2 regions of the Peribacillus sp. JNUCC41 genome follow, and region 1 is predicted to be linked to the other one. Evidence: a T-box and tRNA genes for the amino acid it is inferred to sense, from the RefSeq annotation. Region 1 holds a T-box; the other holds one or more tRNA genes.

Evidence for each region. The T-box of region 1 lies ahead of leuS (leucine--tRNA ligase). A T-box ahead of a tRNA ligase gene usually reads a tRNA of that ligase, here a tRNA-Leu.
Region 2: it has a tRNA-Leu gene. The T-box ahead of leuS (leucine--tRNA ligase) is inferred to sense a tRNA for this amino acid. The anticodon was not compared.

Annotation. Positions count from the first base shown of each region.
Region 1 is NZ_CP062163.1:1,188,456-1,200,303, forward strand. It holds gene JNUCC41_RS05870 (glutamate biosynthesis transcriptional regulator GltC) at 1-827, shown strand, start outside; gene JNUCC41_RS27245 (spore coat protein) at 1,095-1,343, shown strand; gene JNUCC41_RS05880 (hypothetical protein) at 1,506-2,105, shown strand; gene JNUCC41_RS05885 (hypothetical protein) at 2,833-3,057, opposite strand; gene JNUCC41_RS05890 (S8 family peptidase) at 3,363-6,530, opposite strand; gene leuS (leucine--tRNA ligase) at 6,855-9,269, opposite strand; T-box leader at 9,324-9,555, opposite strand; gene JNUCC41_RS05900 (DUF2524 family protein) at 9,710-9,973, opposite strand; gene JNUCC41_RS05905 (SMI1/KNR4 family protein) at 10,069-10,575, opposite strand; gene JNUCC41_RS05910 (tRNA modification radical SAM protein MnmL/YtqA) at 10,744-11,709, shown strand; gene JNUCC41_RS05915 (tRNA 5-(aminomethyl)-2-thiouridylate-methyltransferase MnmM) at 11,699-11,848, shown strand, end outside.
Region 2 is NZ_CP062163.1:1,906,053-1,917,900, forward strand. It holds rRNA gene JNUCC41_RS09430 (16S ribosomal RNA) at 1-853, shown strand, start outside; rRNA gene JNUCC41_RS09435 (23S ribosomal RNA) at 1,031-3,962, shown strand; rRNA gene rrf (5S ribosomal RNA) at 4,027-4,142, shown strand; tRNA gene JNUCC41_RS09445 (tRNA-Val) at 4,153-4,228, shown strand; tRNA gene JNUCC41_RS09450 (tRNA-Thr) at 4,240-4,315, shown strand; tRNA gene JNUCC41_RS09455 (tRNA-Lys) at 4,358-4,433, shown strand; tRNA gene JNUCC41_RS09460 (tRNA-Leu) at 4,443-4,524, shown strand; tRNA gene JNUCC41_RS09465 (tRNA-Gly) at 4,530-4,604, shown strand; tRNA gene JNUCC41_RS09470 (tRNA-Leu) at 4,617-4,705, shown strand; tRNA gene JNUCC41_RS09475 (tRNA-Arg) at 4,721-4,797, shown strand; tRNA gene JNUCC41_RS09480 (tRNA-Pro) at 4,807-4,883, shown strand; tRNA gene JNUCC41_RS09485 (tRNA-Ala) at 4,895-4,970, shown strand; rRNA gene JNUCC41_RS09490 (16S ribosomal RNA) at 5,129-6,678, shown strand; rRNA gene JNUCC41_RS09495 (23S ribosomal RNA) at 6,856-9,788, shown strand; rRNA gene rrf (5S ribosomal RNA) at 9,853-9,968, shown strand; gene JNUCC41_RS09505 (CtsR family transcriptional regulator) at 10,311-10,772, shown strand; gene JNUCC41_RS09510 (protein-arginine kinase activator protein McsA) at 10,794-11,345, shown strand; gene JNUCC41_RS09515 (protein-arginine kinase McsB) at 11,342-11,848, shown strand, end outside.

The DNA of each region.
Region 1 (11,848 bases):
ATATTGCACAATCAGCGATCAGCCGGCAAATCTCCAGACTGGAAGATGAGCTTGGCGTTCTTTTATTCGAGAAAATCGGCCGTAATATCCAGTTAACTCCAATCGGTAAAATTTTCTTGATTCATGCAAAAACGGCGATACAGGCGATAGAATATGCCAAATATCAAATTGATGAGTTTTTGGACCCTGAACACGGAAGCATTAAAATCGGGTTCCCGACCAGCCTTTCCACCCATTTACTTCCTACCGTCATTTCCGCTTTTAAAGATGAGCAGCCGAATATCGGCTTCCATTTAAGACAGGGATCTTATTCCTCGTTAAAGGACGCTGTCAAAAATCGCGAAATCGGATTAGCCTTCCTTGGACCGATCCCGACAAACGATCCAGATATCGATGGTCATATCCTGTTCACGGAAAACATTTCCGCTTTACTGCCGATAACGCACCCATTGGCCGAAAGGAAAAGTCTGCGTCTAAGTGACTTGCGAAATGATCCCTTCGTCTTGTTTCCAAAAGGATACATCTTTCACACTATCGCTCTCGAAGCATGCAAAGCAGCCGGTTTCACACCGAACATCGCCTCGGAAGGTGAAGACATGGATTCCATAAAAGGGCTCGTATCTGCCGGAATCGGAGTCAGTCTGCTCCCTGATAGTACCTTTTATGAAGTCATTCCAAGACTGACTGTCAAAATCCCGATCGATTCACCCGAAGTCAAACGGACTGTCGGCATCATAACTTCCAAAAACAGGGAGTTGGCACCATCAGAAAAACTTTTTTACCAATTTACCAAAAAGTTCTTCTCTGTTCTCGAGCAATATCAATAAAAAACGGCTATCCTCCTTCCTAACCTGTGAATGTGAAGGAAGATGGGACAGCCTTTTCCATAAACAAATAACGTAACAAGATTATTCGTTCAGGAGGAATATACAAGAAACACTTGAGCTTCATGAATTGGCCGCAGCCCAGTCCAATGCTCTTATGAAATTTAAAAAAGCTTATCCGAAAATAAAAGACCCTATTTAAAAAAGATATATAGGCAAACGATTGATTCCATTACCCAAAACATCATGGATCTGCTGCAATTTTACCCATTGACGCCTAAGACGGGCCGGGATGACGATGTAACAAGCGATGACGCATCAGCCGCTGCTGCTAGGGAATTGCTGATCTTTGCCAAATCATCCATCAAAAATTATGCGGGTGCCATTACTGAAACAGCCACCCCTTCCCTTCGAAAAGTATTTAGGAAACATTTAAATGGAGCCATCGATACCCGCGCCAAGATATTCCACTACCTTTATCTATCCTGCATACGACTTGAACCAATTGCTTCAAAATGACGTCGATGTTGCCAATAAGGCTCTTTCCAAACCATTCTAAATGCAACAAAAAGGCAAGCATACCGATTGCTTGCCTTTTTGCCGTGTCCTAATTTCACTATAATGTTATAATATATAAGAATTGGTTTTAATTAGGTAAATAGTATACAAGAGGTGGAAATCATGAAAAAGATTTTTTTATCCATCATCCTATCCCTGACCTCATTTTCGTTAGTCGCCTGTAAAGCTGATGAGCCAAAATCCGGGAATGACCTTTCAGTTCCTGAGTTGACTGCAAGGGAAAAAGCCATCCTGGAGAATTCTAGTGAACATTCCTTTCTTATCGATTTCAATGTTGATGATACATACAAGGAGATGTCCGTCTGGGTCGAAAAATATGAATTTGGCAAACTTGTCGAACCTGAAATGGGACGCATGACAACTGCCGTCAGTGATAATGGGACAATTATCTTTACGACCTCCAAAACGGTTGCTGATCAAAATCAATCGATGTTCAACATCAGCATTCAAAACGACGCTGGTACGGATACAGCTACTTTTCCTGAAACCATTGGTGAAATGGAGTCCAGCGTATGGGGCAGTGCTGACAAACTCAAAATAAACAGCACAAACAAGCTTGTATTGGCGAGTATTTGTTATTCAAAGGGAAATGAAGGCATACGTTCACTTTCCACTGATTTTTATGGTGATAGTGATGGCCATATGGACGAGTTGAAGATATACGATGTCGTCTATCTTCTGAGAAGTGAATTCACTAAATGAGCTGACAAATGATGGGGCAAGATAAATCGAACTTGCCCCTTCATTTTTTTCCATTCCGCCCTATTTACCGCATCAAGACCTCCCCTCCCAGTCATCTCCCTAGCCTTACAGTAATCCCAATTTGCCTCCGACGAATTACATATATTCCACATCAAGCTAGAGAAAAACTCATGCTTTAAGAGCACTTCAAGATCGAAGTGGCGGAGTTGGCGGATTCACAAGCAAAAGAGAGTCCGCCTAGGGCTGACTCCCATAATTCACAGCCACTTATTATTCTTATCTATGTTATTGAATTTTTCACTTCTAAATGAATATCAGCTAATTTATCTTTGGTCATTTAATGTTTGTCACAATTAATCCACCATCCATAAAAAGGGAGTTGAAGGAAGAGGCATTTGGGTGTAATCTTTAAAAATAAAAAAAAACGGAAAGAAGATATTTAATTGAAGAAAATCATCCTCCTCTTTGCAGCAGTAGTCATCGCAAGCTCTCTCGGACATCAAATAACAGGCGGCTATGTGGACCCTCGGAAATCCCGCCCTAGGTATTTACATTTAAAATAAGGAATCCGCTTTTGTGCTGGATTCCTAATGCTTTTGGAAGTATTTTATCCCCTTAAATTAATCACTTTCCTCATTATTTCTCTCTAATATCAGATCACCCTCATTCGATATATAACCATCATTATCTATTTTTTCAATATACACGTTATAGCCATTTTTCAGTTCTATCTCGACTGTTTTTTTCCATTTCCATCAATTTCCCACTGAATGGTTTGCAAACTTTCGGTTTCCTTTTCATCCTTTATATCGACAAACACTCTGATGTTATCGGATGTCCTTGATAGTACATAATTCCCCGCTTGTATTTCTGTACCGACCACATAATAACCAGGATCTTTAAGGATGATTTTTTGACCCATTTTCGCTGCTTTTTCAAATTTAGATGGCATGAATTCAATTTCCCCTTCAATCGAGAGCTTTAATCACATAATAGCCTGGATCGATATCTTTACCGACCATGATATTTTATGATTCACCTCAACTATTGAACTGATTAATGATATAAGAACGGCGAGTACGTGAAGTTTCAGAATTAAAACGTAAAACTCCAGATCCTTACATCATGCAGTGACAATGCACAGATGAATACTCTTAAACAAAGCTTGGCAAAAACACCGCTCATCATCGAGCGGTGTTTTCATTCATTTTCTCACAAAAAAAGCCGTTTAACCTGTAAGTTAAACGGCCTTCACTGCTATTTAGATTTTTTAACGGTTACTTTTGTTGCTTTTCCTGTATTGCCCGCTTTGTCTTTTGCTGAGACGTATAATGCGGACCCTGCTTTTTTCTTGCTGATTTTGATGGAGAAGTTCCCTTTACTATCAGCTTTTGCCGTTCCGATGTTTTTATTGCTGTACTTCACGGTTACGCTTGAACCGATTTCCGCTTTACCAGTTACTTTTGTTGCTTTGTCGTTTACTTCATTCACTTTCGGTGCACCTGGAGCGGTTTTATCTTTAACCGTTACTTTTGCCGCTTTTCCTGTATTGCCCGCTTTGTCTTTTGCTGAGACGTATAATGCGGACCCTGCTTTTTTCTTGCTGATTTTGATGGAGAAGTTCCCCTTACTATCAGCTTTTGCCGTGCCGATGTTTTTATTGCTGTACTTCACGGTTACGCTTGAACCGATTTCCGCTTTACCAGTTACTTTCGTTGCTTTATCGCTTACTTCATTCACTTTCGGTGCATCTGGGGCTGTTTTATCGAGAACAGTCACGGTTGCCGCCTTGCTTTCACGTTTCGCTAAGTCTGTAGCTGTGACCGAAAGTTTAGTGCCAGCCTTTTGCTTGCTGATTTTCACTTTGAAATTCCCTTTGCTGTCCGTGTTACCTGAACCAATCACTTTTTTTGCGCTATTTTTGATCGAGATTTTCATGTCCGCTTGTGATTGACCCGTTACATACGTATCTTTGTCACTTACAGCTTTAACAGTTGGTTTGTTAGGGGTTGCACCCTTATTCACGAATACTTTGATTGAAGATACTGCCAGTTTGGAAGAATCAGAGATATTCACCGTTAGCTGCTGCGCAGCTTTTTGGACCGGAATCGTAACGGTGAACGTTCCGTTAGCTGCCGCCGTTCCTTTACCGAGTGTTTTGTTTCCGCTTTTCACTTCGATTACTGAACCTTTTTTAGCTGAACCAGTCAGTTTTGTTTGCGTGTCCATCACAAGATTGACTTTAGCTTGTAAATCCACGGCACTAAGAGCACTGTACGCATTCAGTCTTCCATATCCAGATACTAAATCTTTTCCGACAGGCAGCTCTTCTTCCGGCATTATGATTTCTCCATCTTCTGGTTGATAGTCCTCATAAGGGTCTACATTATCTTCTTCTTCAAAAGCGACATACTCCGATGTCTCATGAAGGATTTCCCTTACTTCATTCACTTTCAACCCAGGGTTTCCGGATAATAAAAGAGCTGTAGCTGCTGCAACATGGGGAGTTGCCATTGATGTACCATCCATGTAGGTAACATTCCCATTAGGCACAAGGCTCGGGATGCCTGTACCTGGAGCGACCATGTCCAATTTCGATCCATAGTTGGAATAATCGGATACTAAATCAAGGGCATTGGTTGCACCGACGGAGATGGCGTATTTAGATGATGCAGGATAAGAAAGGCCCTCCATCCCATCATTTCCGCTTGCTACGACAACCATTACATTCTTGGCAGCGGCATGTTTCAAAGCATATTCAATTGTCCTGCTGTATTCTCCGCCCAAGCTAAGGTTTATGACCTTTGCACCATGATCCACAGCATATTTAATACCTAGTGCAATTTTCTCATTGTCTCCATATCCTGAAGAGTCCAAGACCTTCACAGGCATGATTTTAGCTACTGGATTGATTCCTTGCATGGAATATCCATTATCCGCTTTGGCAGCGATGATTCCGGATACATGTGTACCATGGCCATTGTCATCGATCGCTTTTTCTTTCTTATCGATGAAGTTCCTACCTGACTCCATTTTAACGACACCCTGTAGATCTGCAAGTGAATCATCGACTCCTGTGTCGATGACAGCTACCAATGTATCTTTTAAATTACGTTTCTTAATAAGGTTCTGCAGTTTTTCGTTATCGATGTCCGCTCCCTTTATGCCTTCTTCCCCACCGGCGTTAGCTAAAGACCATTGATACGGTGATTGAATGTCGGCAGAAAATGCTTTGTACGTTTTTACCGGCTCGATATATTCCACTTCTGGAAGTTTTTCGATACCGGATAGTGCTGCTGTGCTCATTTTAGCTTGGTTCTTTAACTCTACTACATACATATCATCATACAGAACCTCTTGTTGCTTAGGTGCCGATAATGTTCCATATCCTTTTCCGCTTATCTTGGATTGGACTGAACTCAATGACTTCCCTGGTTTAAGTTTGACAATATATTTGTTCTTTACATTTTTCGAAGCAGGAAGTTCGATTCCCGCTTTGCTTGCGATATCGACGATTCTTTCACCTGCAAGCTTATCAAGATTGATTTTCTTTGCAATGCTGTTCATTTCTTTTTTCAATCCAGCAGGTGCTACATCTGCTGTCTTATCAAATAGTGCTTTAATGGCAGGTGCCTGTTTCTTGTCAATGACTGCCGTACTGCTTGCTCCATTTTCATTAAGATCCTCTATAAGGGGCTTAATCTCGACTAAGTGATTATAAACGGCTTCCCTTGCCGTTTTATTCCCGGCAAGATGAAGAGCCAGGAATGGCGAAGCTTTATAGTATAAAGAGGAAAGGGTGCGTCCCTCAGGCGACTTCGTGAGAACCTCATCTCTAAACACGCGGAGTGTTTTCAACATGGATTCTCCCGTTTTCTTATCGTTTACACTCACTTCAACCGGGCATGATTCGAGTTCCTCCCCCTCGTCCCCGGCCGATGGCGGCAATGTTACTGAATGCGCATTGATGGAGTATTCAGCTACATTTTCCGCATCCGGGATCGGATTTCCCTCATCATCCGTATCGCCGAAATATTCAACTTTAACATAATATGTGCCTTCCCAAGCATATGGGAAATCGACTACGGCTTCTTCATCAGGATAAGAAGAGACCATATAATTGCTCTCATCTTTTTCTGCTTTTTCTTTATCTTGATATACGGAGATATTCAAGATTTTGTCCGAATTGACTTCGAACTCAATATGGGAGAACTTTTGTATTTCTTCTGTTGTGGGACTGATTTGATACCATTGAACATCCGGTTTTTCAAACTTTCCGTCCAAAGTGTCCCCATTTTTGATCGTTTTTACATTTTCAACGGGTGTTGCTGGTGCAGCTTGAGAATTTAGCGGAATCATCAAGCTGAAAATCAGTGAAAAAATTAGTACACACGCCGTAATTCGACTCACATTCTTAAATTTCACGGTTTCCCCTCCAATAATTGGTTAAAAAATAATAGTACTATACCAAACTATCACACTGTAAAATTTTATCAACCAATTTTTTCCCTTTTTTATGTCAAATGCTTGATTTATTTGTCCATCAAGCCGAAAAATGATTCACATGTACCAATTAAGCAAGATATTTGAGTTGCGATGGTCATCCCATGACGATAGTCGTTGCCAATATTCGATAGATTCAAATCGGTAAAAATCCTAACATGACCTATTTCCTATGGCCGGTCAATGACTGCGAAAAAAAGCTGCCCCGCAGTAAAAGTATGCGGGACAGCTTCCAATCATTATTATTTAGTTGGCGACGATATTGACTAATTTGCCTGGTACGGCAATCACTTTACGAATGGTTTTCCCATCGATTTGTTCTTTGATGGAATCATCACCCATCGCGATTTCTTCCAGTTTTTCTTTCGTAGTGTCAGTCGGCACCATTAATTTCGCTTTGACTTTTCCGTTGATTTGGATGACGATTTCGACTTCGTTATCCACTAACTTCGCTTCGTCGAAAGCCGGCCATGTTCCGTACGTGATGCTTTCGGAATGACCCAGTTTAGACCAAATTTCCTCGGCGATGTGCGGTGCAACTGGTGCAAGCAGCTTTACGAAGCCTTCGATATATACTTTAGGAAGCGAATCCGCTTTATAAGCATCATTAATGAATACCATCAATTGTGAAATCGCCGTATTGAATTTCAATTCCTCATAGTTCTCGGTCACTTTTTTAACCGTTTGATGATAGACTTTTTCGAGCTTGCCCGTGTCATCCGTTTTTGTCATCTTATCTGTGATCGTACCGTCATCGTTGACCAATAAACGCCAGATACGGTCAAGGAATCTGCGAGAACCGTCCAATCCGTTTGTGGACCAGGCAATCGAAGCATCCAATGGTCCCATGAACATTTCATACATGCGAAGTGTATCGGCACCATGGCTTTCAACGATATCATCCGGGTTCACGACATTCCCTTTGGATTTACTCATTTTTTCATTATTCTCGCCAAGGATCATTCCTTGGTTGAATAGGTTTTGGAATGGTTCCTTCGTTGGCACGACACCAATATCATACAGGAATTTATGCCAGAAACGAGCGTAAAGCAAGTGAAGCACCGCATGCTCGGCGCCGCCGATATAAATGTCGACCGGCATCCATTCTTTTAATTTTTCAGGATCTGCTAGTGCTTCCTTGTTGTCAGGATCGATATAACGTAGGAAGTACCAGCTGCTGCCTGCCCACTGTGGCATCGTGTTTGTCTCACGGCGCCCTTTTCGTCCGTTTTCATCCGTAACATTCACCCATTCCGATATGTTCGCAAGTGGTGATTCGCCTGTACCTGAAGGCTTGATGTCCGTAGTTTTTGGTAAAATCAACGGAAGATCTTCTTCCTTCACTGGAGACATCGTGCCGTCTTCCCAATGGATGATTGGAATCGGTTCACCCCAGTAACGCTGACGGCTGAATAACCAATCGCGAAGGCGGTATGTTATTTTCTTCGTTCCGATTTCTTTTTCTTCCAGCCATTTGATCATGGTCGAAATGGCTTCTTCTTTATTCAATCCATCAAGGAATTCCGAATTCACATGAAGTCCATCGCCTGTATATGCTTCACTTGTCACGTCTCCGCCAGCTACGACTTCCTTGATCGGCAAGTCGAACTTGACTGCAAACTCATAATCACGCTCATCATGGGCAGGAACGGCCATGATTGCTCCTGTTCCGTAGCTGATCAACACGTAATCGGCAATCCAGATCGGCATTTTTTCGCCGTTTACCGGGTTAATGGCATAAGCCCCCGTGAACACGCCTGATTTATCCTTTGCCAAGTCTGTTCTTTCCAAGTCGCTTTTATGTTTCACTTCATCTAAATAGGCCTCAACTGCGCCCCTTTGATCAGCCGATGTAATTTTATCGACAAACTGATGTTCAGGTGCCAATACGGCATATGTTGCACCGAATAACGTATCCGGACGAGTCGTGAACACCGTGAATGTTTCATCAAAGCCATCGATATTGAATGTAACCTCCGCTCCCTCGGAACGGCCAATCCAGTTACGCTGCATATCCTTGATGTTTTCCGGCCAATCCACATCATTCAGATCGTCGATTAAACGGTCTGCATACGCCGTGATACGAAGCATCCACTGTTTCATCGGACGGCGCTCCACCGGATGGCCCCCACGCTCACTTTTCCCATCGATGACTTCTTCGTTAGCCAATACCGTACCAAGTGCCGGACACCAGTTAACGGCCACTTCATCAATATATGCAAGGCCCTTTTCATATAATTTCAAGAAGATCCATTGCGTCCATTTGTAATAGTCGGGATCTGTCGTGTTTATTTCGCGATCCCAGTCATAAGAAAAACCAAGGGCTTTGATTTGGCGGCGGAACGTGTTGATGTTGTGCTCCGTGAATTCAGCTGGATCATTTCCCGTATCGATCGCATATTGCTCTGCTGGAAGTCCAAAAGCGTCCCAGCCGATCGGGTGCAATACATTATATCCCTGCGCCCGTTTCATCCGTGCCAGGATATCGCTTGCCGTATAACCTTCCGGGTGCCCTACATGAAGACCGGCCCCTGAAGGATACGGGAACATATCCAGCGCATAGAATTTGCGTTTGCCGCTTTCTTCACCCGTTTTGAATGTCTTATTGCCTTCCCAATACTTTTGCCATTTCGTTTCTATGCTTCTATGATCAAAACTCATATCATTTCCTCCTAATTTCCGTATAAAAAAACAATAAAAAACCCCTCATCCCAAAATAGGGACGAGAGGATTATGTATATCTTCCCGCGGTACCACCCACATTGGCGATAGCTAAAATCCGCCCAGCTTAAAACATCCGTAACATGGATTAAAACGCCAGGCATTACTTTTCACCTTCACACCCGGGACTCCAAGGCGAGTTCACGACCATCCCAGGTTGACTTGCACCACCCGTCAACTCTCTTTACTGGTTTAAACCGCTACTATTCCTCATCACAGTCTTTATGAGAATATTGCATTTTATTTTATTCTAGTCAATTTCACCGACAATTGCAATAGCCGTACATAAACATTATCGACAGGTTTTTCATTATATATGCGATTTAAAGAAAAATTGTGCAAAAAAGGGAGCTATTCATTCATAGCTCCCTTGCTTCCATTTAATGTCGCAGTAAGATCATTTCATTCCTCAATTGATTCAACTGCTGCTTCATCCGCGAAAGCATTTCCCGTTGCTGGTCATTCGAACTGGCATACAATCGCTCCATATCCGTCAAAGCCTCTTCGATATACTTTTGCGAATTTTGAAATTGTTCATCATCATAATGCTCCTGCCGTGAGGCCTCGTTAAATTCATACTCTGCAAAATGGAGAGCCCCTTCACATTGCTCTAAAAAATGATCGACGGATTGTCTGGTTGCCATTTCAAACCCTCTCCTTCGCGTCTCATTTGGATGATTCGGAATCATCTTGTCTAGTTTGAGCAAATAACGGTTGGATTATCATTTTTTTTGAGCATTCAACCTTTATCCCAAAACTTCTCACCTTGATGGGAAATGAACTGCTCGATCCATTCAGCAAAGCCCATATGGAGTTTCTCGCCTTCTTCAAAATCATCGATATGGCCTTTTACCATTAAATACTCCTTATCGCCTTTAGCGACTGCTTCCCCATCGATGACGATATTATCTTGATAAATGCAGGCCACTTTATAGCATCCCTCGTAGGAATTTTCATATGTGTAATTAATAATATCATCCAGACTGTATAAATCATTTTCCCCACCCGATTCCACATTATCGAACAGACGGCATCCATTTGTTATTTTTAAAAACTCCTTATAATCCTCGGGCAGAAGCAGTCCGGTTTTCTTTTCAAAGGAATGAATTTGTTCATCCGAAGCAGGTGAATTGAAGGTGCAAGTGGCTTTGTATATGAACCCATCTTCATTTACTTCGATCACCTGATTATTTTCGGCTAATTTCTTTTTCATTTGATTAATCGCTTCTTCAACTTGACCGGTCATGTCCATCAGCTCCCGATTGGATATAGTCATTCAAAGATATACTGGAAATAGCAGCAAAATGTTTAGCCTTCAAGTATACAGTATACGCTTATTTTTCGAAAAAAGACCTAGCTGCGAGAATGTTGTATAATATATGTTGCTCTTTATTTTATTTAGGAGGTTGCTGATTTGAATCAAGCAAACCCATTTATATATGCAACGGATAACAAACGATATCATACATGGAATTACCACCTGAGGGAACATTTTGGACATAAGGTCTTTAAAGTTGCCCTGGATGGCGGTTTTGACTGTCCGAACCGTGATGGCACCGTCGCACATGGCGGCTGTACCTTCTGCAGTGCCTCAGGCTCTGGTGACTTTGCTGGCAACAGGGTTGAACCCCTCGACGTACAGTTCAAGAAGATCAGCGAACGGATGCATCATAAATGGAAAGATGGAAAATATATGGCCTATTTCCAAGCGTTCACGAATACGCATGCACCCGTGGCAGAGCTTCGCGAGAAATACGAAAGTGTATTGACCCAGGAAGGTGTCGTCGGACTCTCGATCGCGACACGCCCGGATTGCCTTCCGGATGATGTAGTCGAGTATTTAGCTGAATTGAACGAACGCACCTACCTTTGGGTGGAGCTTGGTCTCCAGACCGTTCATGAAAAGACCGCAACGATGATCAACCGTGCCCACGACTTCGATTGCTACAAAGAAGGCGTCGATAAACTGCGTAAACACGGCATCCGCGTATGTTCCCATATCATCAATGGCCTACCTCAGGAAGATTACGGCATGATGATGGAAACAGCCCGTGAAGTCGCCAAACTCGATGTGCAGGGGATAAAGATCCATTTACTTCATCTATTAAAAGGGACACCGATGGTCAAACAATATGAAAAAGGCCTGCTCGAATTTCTTGACCGTGACGATTATGTCAGCCTGGTATGTGACCAGCTCGAAATAATCCCTCCAGAAATGATCGTCCATCGCATTACGGGTGACGGTCCGATCGGTTTGATGATCGGTCCAATGTGGAGCGTCAATAAATGGGATGTCTTGAATGCCATTGACGCCGAATTGAAACGCCGCAACAGCTGGCAGGGAAGAATCATCACACGGAGGTACAATCATGAAGCTTGATCGAATTTTGCCATTCGCCAGGATTCTGCTGGAAAAAGCGGTCCGCCCCGGGGATATAACCATGGATGGGACGATGGGCAACGGTTTTGATACGGCCTTTCTTGCAGGGCTTACAGGTGTAAATGGACATGTCTATAGT
Region 2 (11,848 bases), 720 kb from region 1:
GAAATGCGTAGAGATTTGGAGGAACACCAGTGGCGAAGGCGACTTTCTGGTCTGTAACTGACACTGAGGCGCGAAAGCGTGGGGAGCAAACAGGATTAGATACCCTGGTAGTCCACGCCGTAAACGATGAGTGCTAAGTGTTAGAGGGTTTCCGCCCTTTAGTGCTGCAGCTAACGCATTAAGCACTCCGCCTGGGGAGTACGGCCGCAAGGCTGAAACTCAAAGGAATTGACGGGGGCCCGCACAAGCGGTGGAGCATGTGGTTTAATTCGAAGCAACGCGAAGAACCTTACCAGGTCTTGACATCCTCTGACAACCCTAGAGATAGGGCTTTCCCCTTCGGGGGACAGAGTGACAGGTGGTGCATGGTTGTCGTCAGCTCGTGTCGTGAGATGTTGGGTTAAGTCCCGCAACGAGCGCAACCCTTGATCTTAGTTGCCAGCATTCAGTTGGGCACTCTAAGGTGACTGCCGGTGACAAACCGGAGGAAGGTGGGGATGACGTCAAATCATCATGCCCCTTATGACCTGGGCTACACACGTGCTACAATGGATGGTACAAAGGGCTGCAAACCTGCGAAGGTAAGCGAATCCCATAAAGCCATTCTCAGTTCGGATTGCAGGCTGCAACTCGCCTGCATGAAGCCGGAATCGCTAGTAATCGCGGATCAGCATGCCGCGGTGAATACGTTCCCGGGCCTTGTACACACCGCCCGTCACACCACGAGAGTTTGTAACACCCGAAGTCGGTGAGGTAACCTTTATGGAGCCAGCCGCCTAAGGTGGGACAGATGATTGGGGTGAAGTCGTAACAAGGTAGCCGTATCGGAAGGTGCGGCTGGATCACCTCCTTTCTAAGGATAATTACGAGAGCGCTTTTGTTTTGTTCAGTTTTGAATGAGTAATTCATTCAAATAGGAAAGACAAGCATCACGATGTGATGTCATTCTTTCTGCATTGTTCTTTGAAAACTAGATAATAGATAGAAGGCAATTAATTTTTTTCAAAGCATCTGTAAGATCTTTTTTAACGGTTAAGTTAGAAAGGGCGCACGGTGGATGCCTTGGCACTAGGAGCCGATGAAGGACGGGACTAACACCGATATGCTTCGGGGAGCTGTAAGTAAGCTTTGATCCGGAGATTTCCGAATGGGGAAACCCACTGTTCGTAATGGAACAGTATCTTTACCTGAATACATAGGGTACTGAAGGCAGACCCGGGGAACTGAAACATCTAAGTACCCGGAGGAAGAGAAAGCAAACGCGATTTCCTGAGTAGCGGCGAGCGAAACGGAATTAGCCCAAACCAAGAGGCTTGCCTCTTGGGGTTGTAGGACACTCAACATGGAGTTACAAAGGAACGGGGTAAATGAAGCGACCTGGAAAGGTCCGTCGAAGAAGGTAAAAACCCTGTAGTTGAAACTTCGTTCCCTCCTGAGTGGATCCTGAGTACGGCGGGACACGAGAAATCCCGTCGGAAGCAGGGAGGACCATCTCCCAAGGCTAAATACTCCCTAGTGACCGATAGTGAACCAGTACCGTGAGGGAAAGGTGAAAAGCACCCCGGAAGGGGAGTGAAATAGATCCTGAAACCGTGTGCCTACAAGTAGTCAAAGCCCGTTAATGGGTAATGGCGTGCCTTTTGTAGAATGAACCGGCGAGTTACGATTTCATGCGAGGTTAAGTTGATGAGACGGAGCCGCAGCGAAAGCGAGTCTGAATAGGGCGAATGAGTATGAGGTCGTAGACCCGAAACCAGGTGATCTACCCATGTCCAGGGTGAAGTTCAGGTAACACTGAATGGAGGCCCGAACCCACGCACGTTGAAAAGTGCGGGGATGAGGTGTGGGTAGCGGAGAAATTCCAATCGAACCTGGAGATAGCTGGTTCTCTCCGAAATAGCTTTAGGGCTAGCCTCAAGATGAGAGTATTGGAGGTAGAGCACTGATTGGACTAGGGGCCCCCAACGGGTTACCGAATTCAGTCAAACTCCGAATGCCAAATACTTATTCTTGGGAGTCAGACTGCGAGTGATAAGATCCGTAGTCGAAAGGGAAACAGCCCAGACCACCAGCTAAGGTCCCAAAGTATACGTTAAGTGGAAAAGGATGTGGAGTTGCTTAGACAACCAGGATGTTGGCTTAGAAGCAGCCACCATTTAAAGAGTGCGTAATAGCTCACTGGTCGAGTGACTCCGCGCCGAAAATGTACCGGGGCTAAACGTATCACCGAAGCTGTGGATTGACACCATTGGGTGTCAGTGGTAGGAGAGCGTTCTAAGGGCGTTGAAGTCAGACCGGAAGGACTGGTGGAGCGCTTAGAAGTGAGAATGCCGGTATGAGTAGCGAAAGAAGGGTGAGAATCCCTTCCACCGAATGCCTAAGGTTTCCTGAGGAAGGCTCGTCCGCTCAGGGTTAGTCGGGACCTAAGCCGAGGCCGAAAGGCGTAGGCGATGGACAACAGGTTGATATTCCTGTACCACCTATACATCGTTTGAACGATGGGGGACGCAGAAGGATAGGGTAAGCGCGCTGTTGGATATGCGCGTCCAAGCAGTTAGGCCGGAAACGAGGCAAATCCCGTTTCCATTAAGGCGGAGCTGTGATGGCGAGGGAAATATAGTACCGAAGTTCCTGATTCCACGCTGCCAAGAAAAGCCTCTAGTGAGATGTAAGGTGCCCGTACCGCAAACCGACACAGGTAGGCGAGGAGAGAATCCTAAGGTGTGCGAGAGAACTCTCGTTAAGGAACTCGGCAAAATGACCCCGTAACTTCGGGAGAAGGGGTGCTTTTTAGGGTGAATAGCCCAGAAAAGCCGCAGTGAATAGGCCCAGGCGACTGTTTAGCAAAAACACAGGTCTCTGCGAAGCCGCAAGGCGAAGTATAGGGGCTGACACCTGCCCGGTGCTGGAAGGTTAAGGGGAGAGGTTAGCGCAAGCGAAGCTTTGAACCGAAGCCCCAGTAAACGGCGGCCGTAACTATAACGGTCCTAAGGTAGCGAAATTCCTTGTCGGGTAAGTTCCGACCCGCACGAAAGGTGTAACGATCTGGGCACTGTCTCAACGAGAGACTCGGTGAAATTATAGTACCTGTGAAGATGCAGGTTACCCGCGACAGGACGGAAAGACCCCGTGGAGCTTTACTGCAGCCTGATATTGAATTTTGGTACAGCTTGTACAGGATAGGTAGGAGCCTGAGAAGCCGGAGCGCTAGCTTCGGTGGAGGCGTTGGTGGGATACTACCCTGGCTGTATTGAAATTCTAACCCGCGCCCCTTATCGGGGTGGGAGACAGTGTCAGGTGGGCAGTTTGACTGGGGCGGTCGCCTCCTAAAGAGTAACGGAGGCGCCCAAAGGTTCCCTCAGAATGGTTGGAAATCATTCGTAGAGTGTAAAGGCACAAGGGAGCTTGACTGCGAGACCTACAAGTCGAGCAGGGACGAAAGTCGGGCTTAGTGATCCGGTGGTTCCGCATGGAAGGGCCATCGCTCAACGGATAAAAGCTACCCCGGGGATAACAGGCTTATCTCCCCCAAGAGTCCACATCGACGGGGAGGTTTGGCACCTCGATGTCGGCTCATCGCATCCTGGGGCTGTAGTCGGTCCCAAGGGTTGGGCTGTTCGCCCATTAAAGCGGTACGCGAGCTGGGTTCAGAACGTCGTGAGACAGTTCGGTCCCTATCCGTCGCGGGCGCAGGAAATTTGAGAGGAGCTGTCCTTAGTACGAGAGGACCGGGATGGACGCACCGCTGGTGTACCAGTTGTCTTGCCAAAGGCATAGCTGGGTAGCTACGTGCGGACGGGATAAGTGCTGAAAGCATCTAAGCATGAAGCCCCCCTCAAGATGAGATTTCCCATGGCGCAAGCTAGTAAGATCCCTGAAAGATGATCAGGTTGATAGGTCAGAGGTGGAAGCGTGGCGACATGTGGAGCTGACTGATACTAATAGATCGAGGACTTAACCAACGCTTTTTAAAAAATGAAATACCTTCTTATTATCTAGTTTTGAAGGAACAACGTTCCTTTTATGTTTGGTGGCGATAGCGAAGAGGTCACACCCGTTCCCATTCCGAACACGGCAGTTAAGCTCTTCAGCGCCGATGGTAGTTGGGGGTTTCCCCCTGTGAGAGTAGGACGCCGCCAAGCAGTTATATATGGAGGATTAGCTCAGCTGGGAGAGCATCTGCCTTACAAGCAGAGGGTCGGCGGTTCGATCCCGTCATCCTCCACCATTTTTACACTTGCCGGTGTAGCTCAACTGGTAGAGCAACTGACTTGTAATCAGTAGGTTGGGGGTTCAAGTCCTCTTGCCGGCACCATTTTCATACAAGCTTGATATAGCATATATAAATAGTTTATATGAGCCATTAGCTCAGTTGGTAGAGCATCTGACTTTTAATCAGAGGGTCGAAGGTTCGAATCCTTCATGGCTCACCATTTTATTATGCGGGTGTGGCGGAATTGGCAGACGCACCAGACTTAGGATCTGGCGCCGCAAGGCGTGGGGGTTCAAGTCCCTTCACCCGCATGTTCGCGGAAGTAGTTCAGTGGTAGAATACAACCTTGCCAAGGTTGGGGTCGCGGGTTCGAATCCCGTCTTCCGCTCCACTATTTATTTATGCCGGGGTGGCGGAACTGGCAGACGCACAGGACTTAAAATCCTGCGGTAGGTGACTACCGTACCGGTTCGATTCCGGTCCTCGGCACCATCTTCATCTTAATATGCGCCCGTAGCTCAATTGGATAGAGCATCTGACTACGAATCAGAAGGTTGTAGGTTCGACTCCCGCCGGGCGCACCATATTTTTTTCGGGAAGTAGCTCAGCTTGGTAGAGCACTTGGTTTGGGACCAAGGGGTCGCAGGTTCGAATCCTGTCTTCCCGACCATGATTTTTTTTGGGGCCTTAGCTCAGCTGGGAGAGCGCCTGCCTTGCACGCAGGAGGTCAGCGGTTCGATCCCGCTAGGCTCCACCAAAAAAACTTGACAAGCCCATTTGGCTTTGATATGATAAGAAAGTTGATTCTTTAAGAAGAGTCAAATTGCTCTTTGAAAACTGAACAAAACAAAGCGCCAACGTTAAATTTTAAGTGAGCACACACTATTAAAAAAGCAAATGAGCAAGTCAAACATTTCTTCGGAGAGTTTGATCCTGGCTCAGGACGAACGCTGGCGGCGTGCCTAATACATGCAAGTCGAGCGAATCGACGGGAGCTTGCTCCCTGAGATTAGCGGCGGACGGGTGAGTAACACGTGGGCAACCTGCCTATAAGACTGGGATAACTTCGGGAAACCGGAGCTAATACCGGATACGTTCTTTTCTCGCATGAGAGAAGATGGAAAGACGGTTTACGCTGTCACTTATAGATGGGCCCGCGGCGCATTAGCTAGTTGGTGAGGTAATGGCTCACCAAGGCGACGATGCGTAGCCGACCTGAGAGGGTGATCGGCCACACTGGGACTGAGACACGGCCCAGACTCCTACGGGAGGCAGCAGTAGGGAATCTTCCGCAATGGACGAAAGTCTGACGGAGCAACGCCGCGTGAACGAAGAAGGCCTTCGGGTCGTAAAGTTCTGTTGTTAGGGAAGAACAAGTACCAGAGTAACTGCTGGTACCTTGACGGTACCTAACCAGAAAGCCACGGCTAACTACGTGCCAGCAGCCGCGGTAATACGTAGGTGGCAAGCGTTGTCCGGAATTATTGGGCGTAAAGCGCGCGCAGGTGGTTCCTTAAGTCTGATGTGAAAGCCCACGGCTCAACCGTGGAGGGTCATTGGAAACTGGGGGACTTGAGTGCAGAAGAGGAAAGTGGAATTCCAAGTGTAGCGGTGAAATGCGTAGAGATTTGGAGGAACACCAGTGGCGAAGGCGACTTTCTGGTCTGTAACTGACACTGAGGCGCGAAAGCGTGGGGAGCAAACAGGATTAGATACCCTGGTAGTCCACGCCGTAAACGATGAGTGCTAAGTGTTAGAGGGTTTCCGCCCTTTAGTGCTGCAGCTAACGCATTAAGCACTCCGCCTGGGGAGTACGGCCGCAAGGCTGAAACTCAAAGGAATTGACGGGGGCCCGCACAAGCGGTGGAGCATGTGGTTTAATTCGAAGCAACGCGAAGAACCTTACCAGGTCTTGACATCCTCTGACAACCCTAGAGATAGGGCTTTCCCCTTCGGGGACAGAGTGACAGGTGGTGCATGGTTGTCGTCAGCTCGTGTCGTGAGATGTTGGGTTAAGTCCCGCAACGAGCGCAACCCTTGATCTTAGTTGCCAGCATTCAGTTGGGCACTCTAAGGTGACTGCCGGTGACAAACCGGAGGAAGGTGGGGATGACGTCAAATCATCATGCCCCTTATGACCTGGGCTACACACGTGCTACAATGGATGGTACAAAGGGCTGCAAACCTGCGAAGGTAAGCGAATCCCATAAAGCCATTCTCAGTTCGGATTGCAGGCTGCAACTCGCCTGCATGAAGCCGGAATCGCTAGTAATCGCGGATCAGCATGCCGCGGTGAATACGTTCCCGGGCCTTGTACACACCGCCCGTCACACCACGAGAGTTTGTAACACCCGAAGTCGGTGAGGTAACCTTTATGGAGCCAGCCGCCTAAGGTGGGACAGATGATTGGGGTGAAGTCGTAACAAGGTAGCCGTATCGGAAGGTGCGGCTGGATCACCTCCTTTCTAAGGATAATTACGAGAGCGCTTTTGTTTTGTTCAGTTTTGAATGAGTAATTCATTCAAATAGGAAAGACAAGCATCACGATGTGATGTCATTCTTTCTGCATTGTTCTTTGAAAACTAGATAATAGATAGAAGGCAATTAATTTTTTTCAAAGCATCTGTAAGATCTTTTTTAACGGTTAAGTTAGAAAGGGCGCACGGTGGATGCCTTGGCACTAGGAGCCGATGAAGGACGGGACTAACACCGATATGCTTCGGGGAGCTGTAAGTAAGCTTTGATCCGGAGATTTCCGAATGGGGAAACCCACTGTTCGTAATGGAACAGTATCTTTACCTGAATACATAGGGTACTGAAGGCAGACCCGGGGAACTGAAACATCTAAGTACCCGGAGGAAGAGAAAGCAAACGCGATTTCCTGAGTAGCGGCGAGCGAAACGGAATTAGCCCAAACCAAGAGGCTTGCCTCTTGGGGTTGTAGGACACTCAACATGGAGTTACAAAGGAACGGGGTAAATGAAGCGACCTGGAAAGGTCCGTCGAAGAAGGTAAAAACCCTGTAGTTGAAACTTCGTTCCCTCCTGAGTGGATCCTGAGTACGGCGGGACACGAGAAATCCCGTCGGAAGCAGGGAGGACCATCTCCCAAGGCTAAATACTCCCTAGTGACCGATAGTGAACCAGTACCGTGAGGGAAAGGTGAAAAGCACCCCGGAAGGGGAGTGAAATAGATCCTGAAACCGTGTGCCTACAAGTAGTCAAAGCCCGTTAATGGGTAATGGCGTGCCTTTTGTAGAATGAACCGGCGAGTTACGATTTCATGCGAGGTTAAGTTGATGAGACGGAGCCGCAGCGAAAGCGAGTCTGAATAGGGCGAATGAGTATGAGGTCGTAGACCCGAAACCAGGTGATCTACCCATGTCCAGGGTGAAGTTCAGGTAACACTGAATGGAGGCCCGAACCCACGCACGTTGAAAAGTGCGGGGATGAGGTGTGGGTAGCGGAGAAATTCCAATCGAACCTGGAGATAGCTGGTTCTCTCCGAAATAGCTTTAGGGCTAGCCTCAAGATGAGAGTATTGGAGGTAGAGCACTGATTGGACTAGGGGCCCCCAACGGGTTACCGAATTCAGTCAAACTCCGAATGCCAAATACTTATTCTTGGGAGTCAGACTGCGAGTGATAAGATCCGTAGTCGAAAGGGAAACAGCCCAGACCACCAGCTAAGGTCCCAAAGTATACGTTAAGTGGAAAAGGATGTGGAGTTGCTTAGACAACCAGGATGTTGGCTTAGAAGCAGCCACCATTTAAAGAGTGCGTAATAGCTCACTGGTCGAGTGACTCCGCGCCGAAAATGTACCGGGGCTAAACGTATCACCGAAGCTGTGGATTGACACCATTGGGTGTCAGTGGTAGGAGAGCGTTCTAAGGGCGTTGAAGTCAGACCGGAAGGACTGGTGGAGCGCTTAGAAGTGAGAATGCCGGTATGAGTAGCGAAAGAAGGGTGAGAATCCCTTCCACCGAATGCCTAAGGTTTCCTGAGGAAGGCTCGTCCGCTCAGGGTTAGTCGGGACCTAAGCCGAGGCCGAAAGGCGTAGGCGATGGACAACAGGTTGATATTCCTGTACCACCTATACATCGTTTGAACGATGGGGGGACGCAGAAGGATAGGGTAAGCGCGCTGTTGGATATGCGCGTCCAAGCAGTTAGGCCGGAAACGAGGCAAATCCCGTTTCCATTAAGGCGGAGCTGTGATGGCGAGGGAAATATAGTACCGAAGTTCCTGATTCCACGCTGCCAAGAAAAGCCTCTAGTGAGATGTAAGGTGCCCGTACCGCAAACCGACACAGGTAGGCGAGGAGAGAATCCTAAGGTGTGCGAGAGAACTCTCGTTAAGGAACTCGGCAAAATGACCCCGTAACTTCGGGAGAAGGGGTGCTTTTTAGGGTGAATAGCCCAGAAAAGCCGCAGTGAATAGGCCCAGGCGACTGTTTAGCAAAAACACAGGTCTCTGCGAAGCCGCAAGGCGAAGTATAGGGGCTGACACCTGCCCGGTGCTGGAAGGTTAAGGGGAGAGGTTAGCGCAAGCGAAGCTTTGAACCGAAGCCCCAGTAAACGGCGGCCGTAACTATAACGGTCCTAAGGTAGCGAAATTCCTTGTCGGGTAAGTTCCGACCCGCACGAAAGGTGTAACGATCTGGGCACTGTCTCAACGAGAGACTCGGTGAAATTATAGTACCTGTGAAGATGCAGGTTACCCGCGACAGGACGGAAAGACCCCGTGGAGCTTTACTGCAGCCTGATATTGAATTTTGGTACAGCTTGTACAGGATAGGTAGGAGCCTGAGAAGCCGGAGCGCTAGCTTCGGTGGAGGCGTTGGTGGGATACTACCCTGGCTGTATTGAAATTCTAACCCGCGCCCCTTATCGGGGTGGGAGACAGTGTCAGGTGGGCAGTTTGACTGGGGCGGTCGCCTCCTAAAGAGTAACGGAGGCGCCCAAAGGTTCCCTCAGAATGGTTGGAAATCATTCGTAGAGTGTAAAGGCACAAGGGAGCTTGACTGCGAGACCTACAAGTCGAGCAGGGACGAAAGTCGGGCTTAGTGATCCGGTGGTTCCGCATGGAAGGGCCATCGCTCAACGGATAAAAGCTACCCCGGGGATAACAGGCTTATCTCCCCCAAGAGTCCACATCGACGGGGAGGTTTGGCACCTCGATGTCGGCTCATCGCATCCTGGGGCTGTAGTCGGTCCCAAGGGTTGGGCTGTTCGCCCATTAAAGCGGTACGCGAGCTGGGTTCAGAACGTCGTGAGACAGTTCGGTCCCTATCCGTCGCGGGCGCAGGAAATTTGAGAGGAGCTGTCCTTAGTACGAGAGGACCGGGATGGACGCACCGCTGGTGTACCAGTTGTCTTGCCAAAGGCATAGCTGGGTAGCTACGTGCGGACGGGATAAGTGCTGAAAGCATCTAAGCATGAAGCCCCCCTCAAGATGAGATTTCCCATGGCGCAAGCTAGTAAGATCCCTGAAAGATGATCAGGTTGATAGGTCAGAGGTGGAAGCGTGGCGACATGTGGAGCTGACTGATACTAATAGATCGAGGACTTAACCAACGCTTTTTAAAAAATGAAATACCTTCTTATTATCTAGTTTTGAAGGAACAACGTTCCTTTTATGTTTGGTGGCGATAGCGAAGAGGTCACACCCGTTCCCATTCCGAACACGGCAGTTAAGCTCTTCAGCGCCGATGGTAGTTGGGGGTTTCCCCCTGTGAGAGTAGGACGCCGCCAAGCCATTTAAAAAGATCAGCCATCCGGCTGGTCTTTTTTTGTTGTTCGTGATTAAAAAAAAGGTTTTTTATTTTCAGGGCCAGCATAGGGCTGGCCTTATTTGAATTGGGCCTAATTTAAAAGTGGTGAAACCTTAAGAGAGAAGAAAATATCAGGTTTTGTATTTATCTTTTTAGGGTATTTATGTAAGATATTTCAATTTTAATGTTCAATGGGGTATGTAACTACATATAATTTGGAGAAAATGGATAATACAGAAAAAGAAAGTGCGTTTAAGTTGCAAAATGCATTATTCCTTGTATAATAATAGTCAAATATAGTCAAAGTCAGAATGGAGGAGGCTGAGTGAGAAACATATCTGATGTTATCGAAACTTATTTGAAGCAAGTACTTGAAATAAGTCAAAAAGATATCTTAGAGATTAAAAGAAGTGAAATAGCAGATAAATTTCAGTGTGTTCCTTCTCAAATCAATTACGTAATCAATACCAGGTTTACCATCGAGAGAGGTTATGTTGTGGAGAGTAAGCGTGGTGGCGGCGGTTATATACGCATCATGAAAGTCGAATCACAGGATTCCGTGCAACTTATCAACCAATTATTATCGCTTATTGGTTCAAGGGTAACCCAATCGATGGCTGAAGGAGTAATTTCAAGGCTGATGAATGAAGACGTCATTAATGAAAGAGAAGCAAAGATAATGATGAGTGTCATAGATAGATCGGTGATTTATATCGACCTACCTGACCGCGATGAGCTTAGGGCAAGAATTTTAACTGCGATGCTTACGACTTTAAAATATAAATGAAACTGGCAGAGGTGATGAACGTTGATTTGCCAAGAATGTCATCAAAGGCCTGCTACCCTGCACTTCACCAAAATCATCAATGGAAAAAAGACAGAAGTCATGATTTGTGAGAAATGTGCCCAAGAAAAAGGTGAAATGTTTATGGATGCAGGTGGACCTGGTTTTTCAATAAATAATTTATTAGCAGGATTGTTGAATATGGAGTCGAATATTCAACAGACAAAGGCAAATGCATTTCCCAAAACGGAAGAGAGGCGTTGCCCGCATTGTCATCGATCTTATAAAGAGTTTGTCCATATTGGTAAGTTTGGCTGTGCCGAATGTTATAAAACGTTCAATGAACAGTTAAATCCCATTTTAAAGAGGGTTCACAGCGGCAATACAGCACATATAGGGAAAATTCCAAAAAGGATTGGTGGCAGCATATATCTTCGAAAGCAAATTTTGGATTTAAAAGAAGTTTTAAAGGTCCACATTGATCAAGAGGAGTTTGAGAAAGCGGCAGAGGTAAGAGATAAGGTTCGTTCCCTTGAAAAAAGGTATGAAGCGCAAGAGGGAGGCGAGGAATTATGAGCTTGGAAAAGTTTGTAGAAAACGCCCTGAGTTCCTGGATGAGTGCCGAAGGGCCGGAAATCGATATTGTATTGAGTTCGCGGATTCGGCTGGCCAGGAATTTTAAAGACTTTACCTTCCCAACCTCCTTTTCTAACGAAGAAGCTAAAAAAATCATTGAATTGGTCAAAAAAAGGATCGAAGAAGAAGTAACCCCGGAGATTGGAAAACTGGAACTTTTAGAAATCGACCAATTACAGCCACTTGAAAAGCGCGTTCTCGTTGAAAAGCATTTAATAAGTCCCCATTTAGTTGAAGATTCAGCGAAAAGCGCATGTCTCCTTTCGGAAAATGAAGAAATAAGTATCATGATAAACGAAGAGGATCATCTCCGTATTCAATGTTTAATGTCGGGGCTGCAGCTAAAGGAAACATTAAAGATTGCAAATGTTCTTGACGATTGGATTGAAGAATCCATAGACTATGCATATGATGAGGAAAGAGGATACCTAACAAGTTGTCCG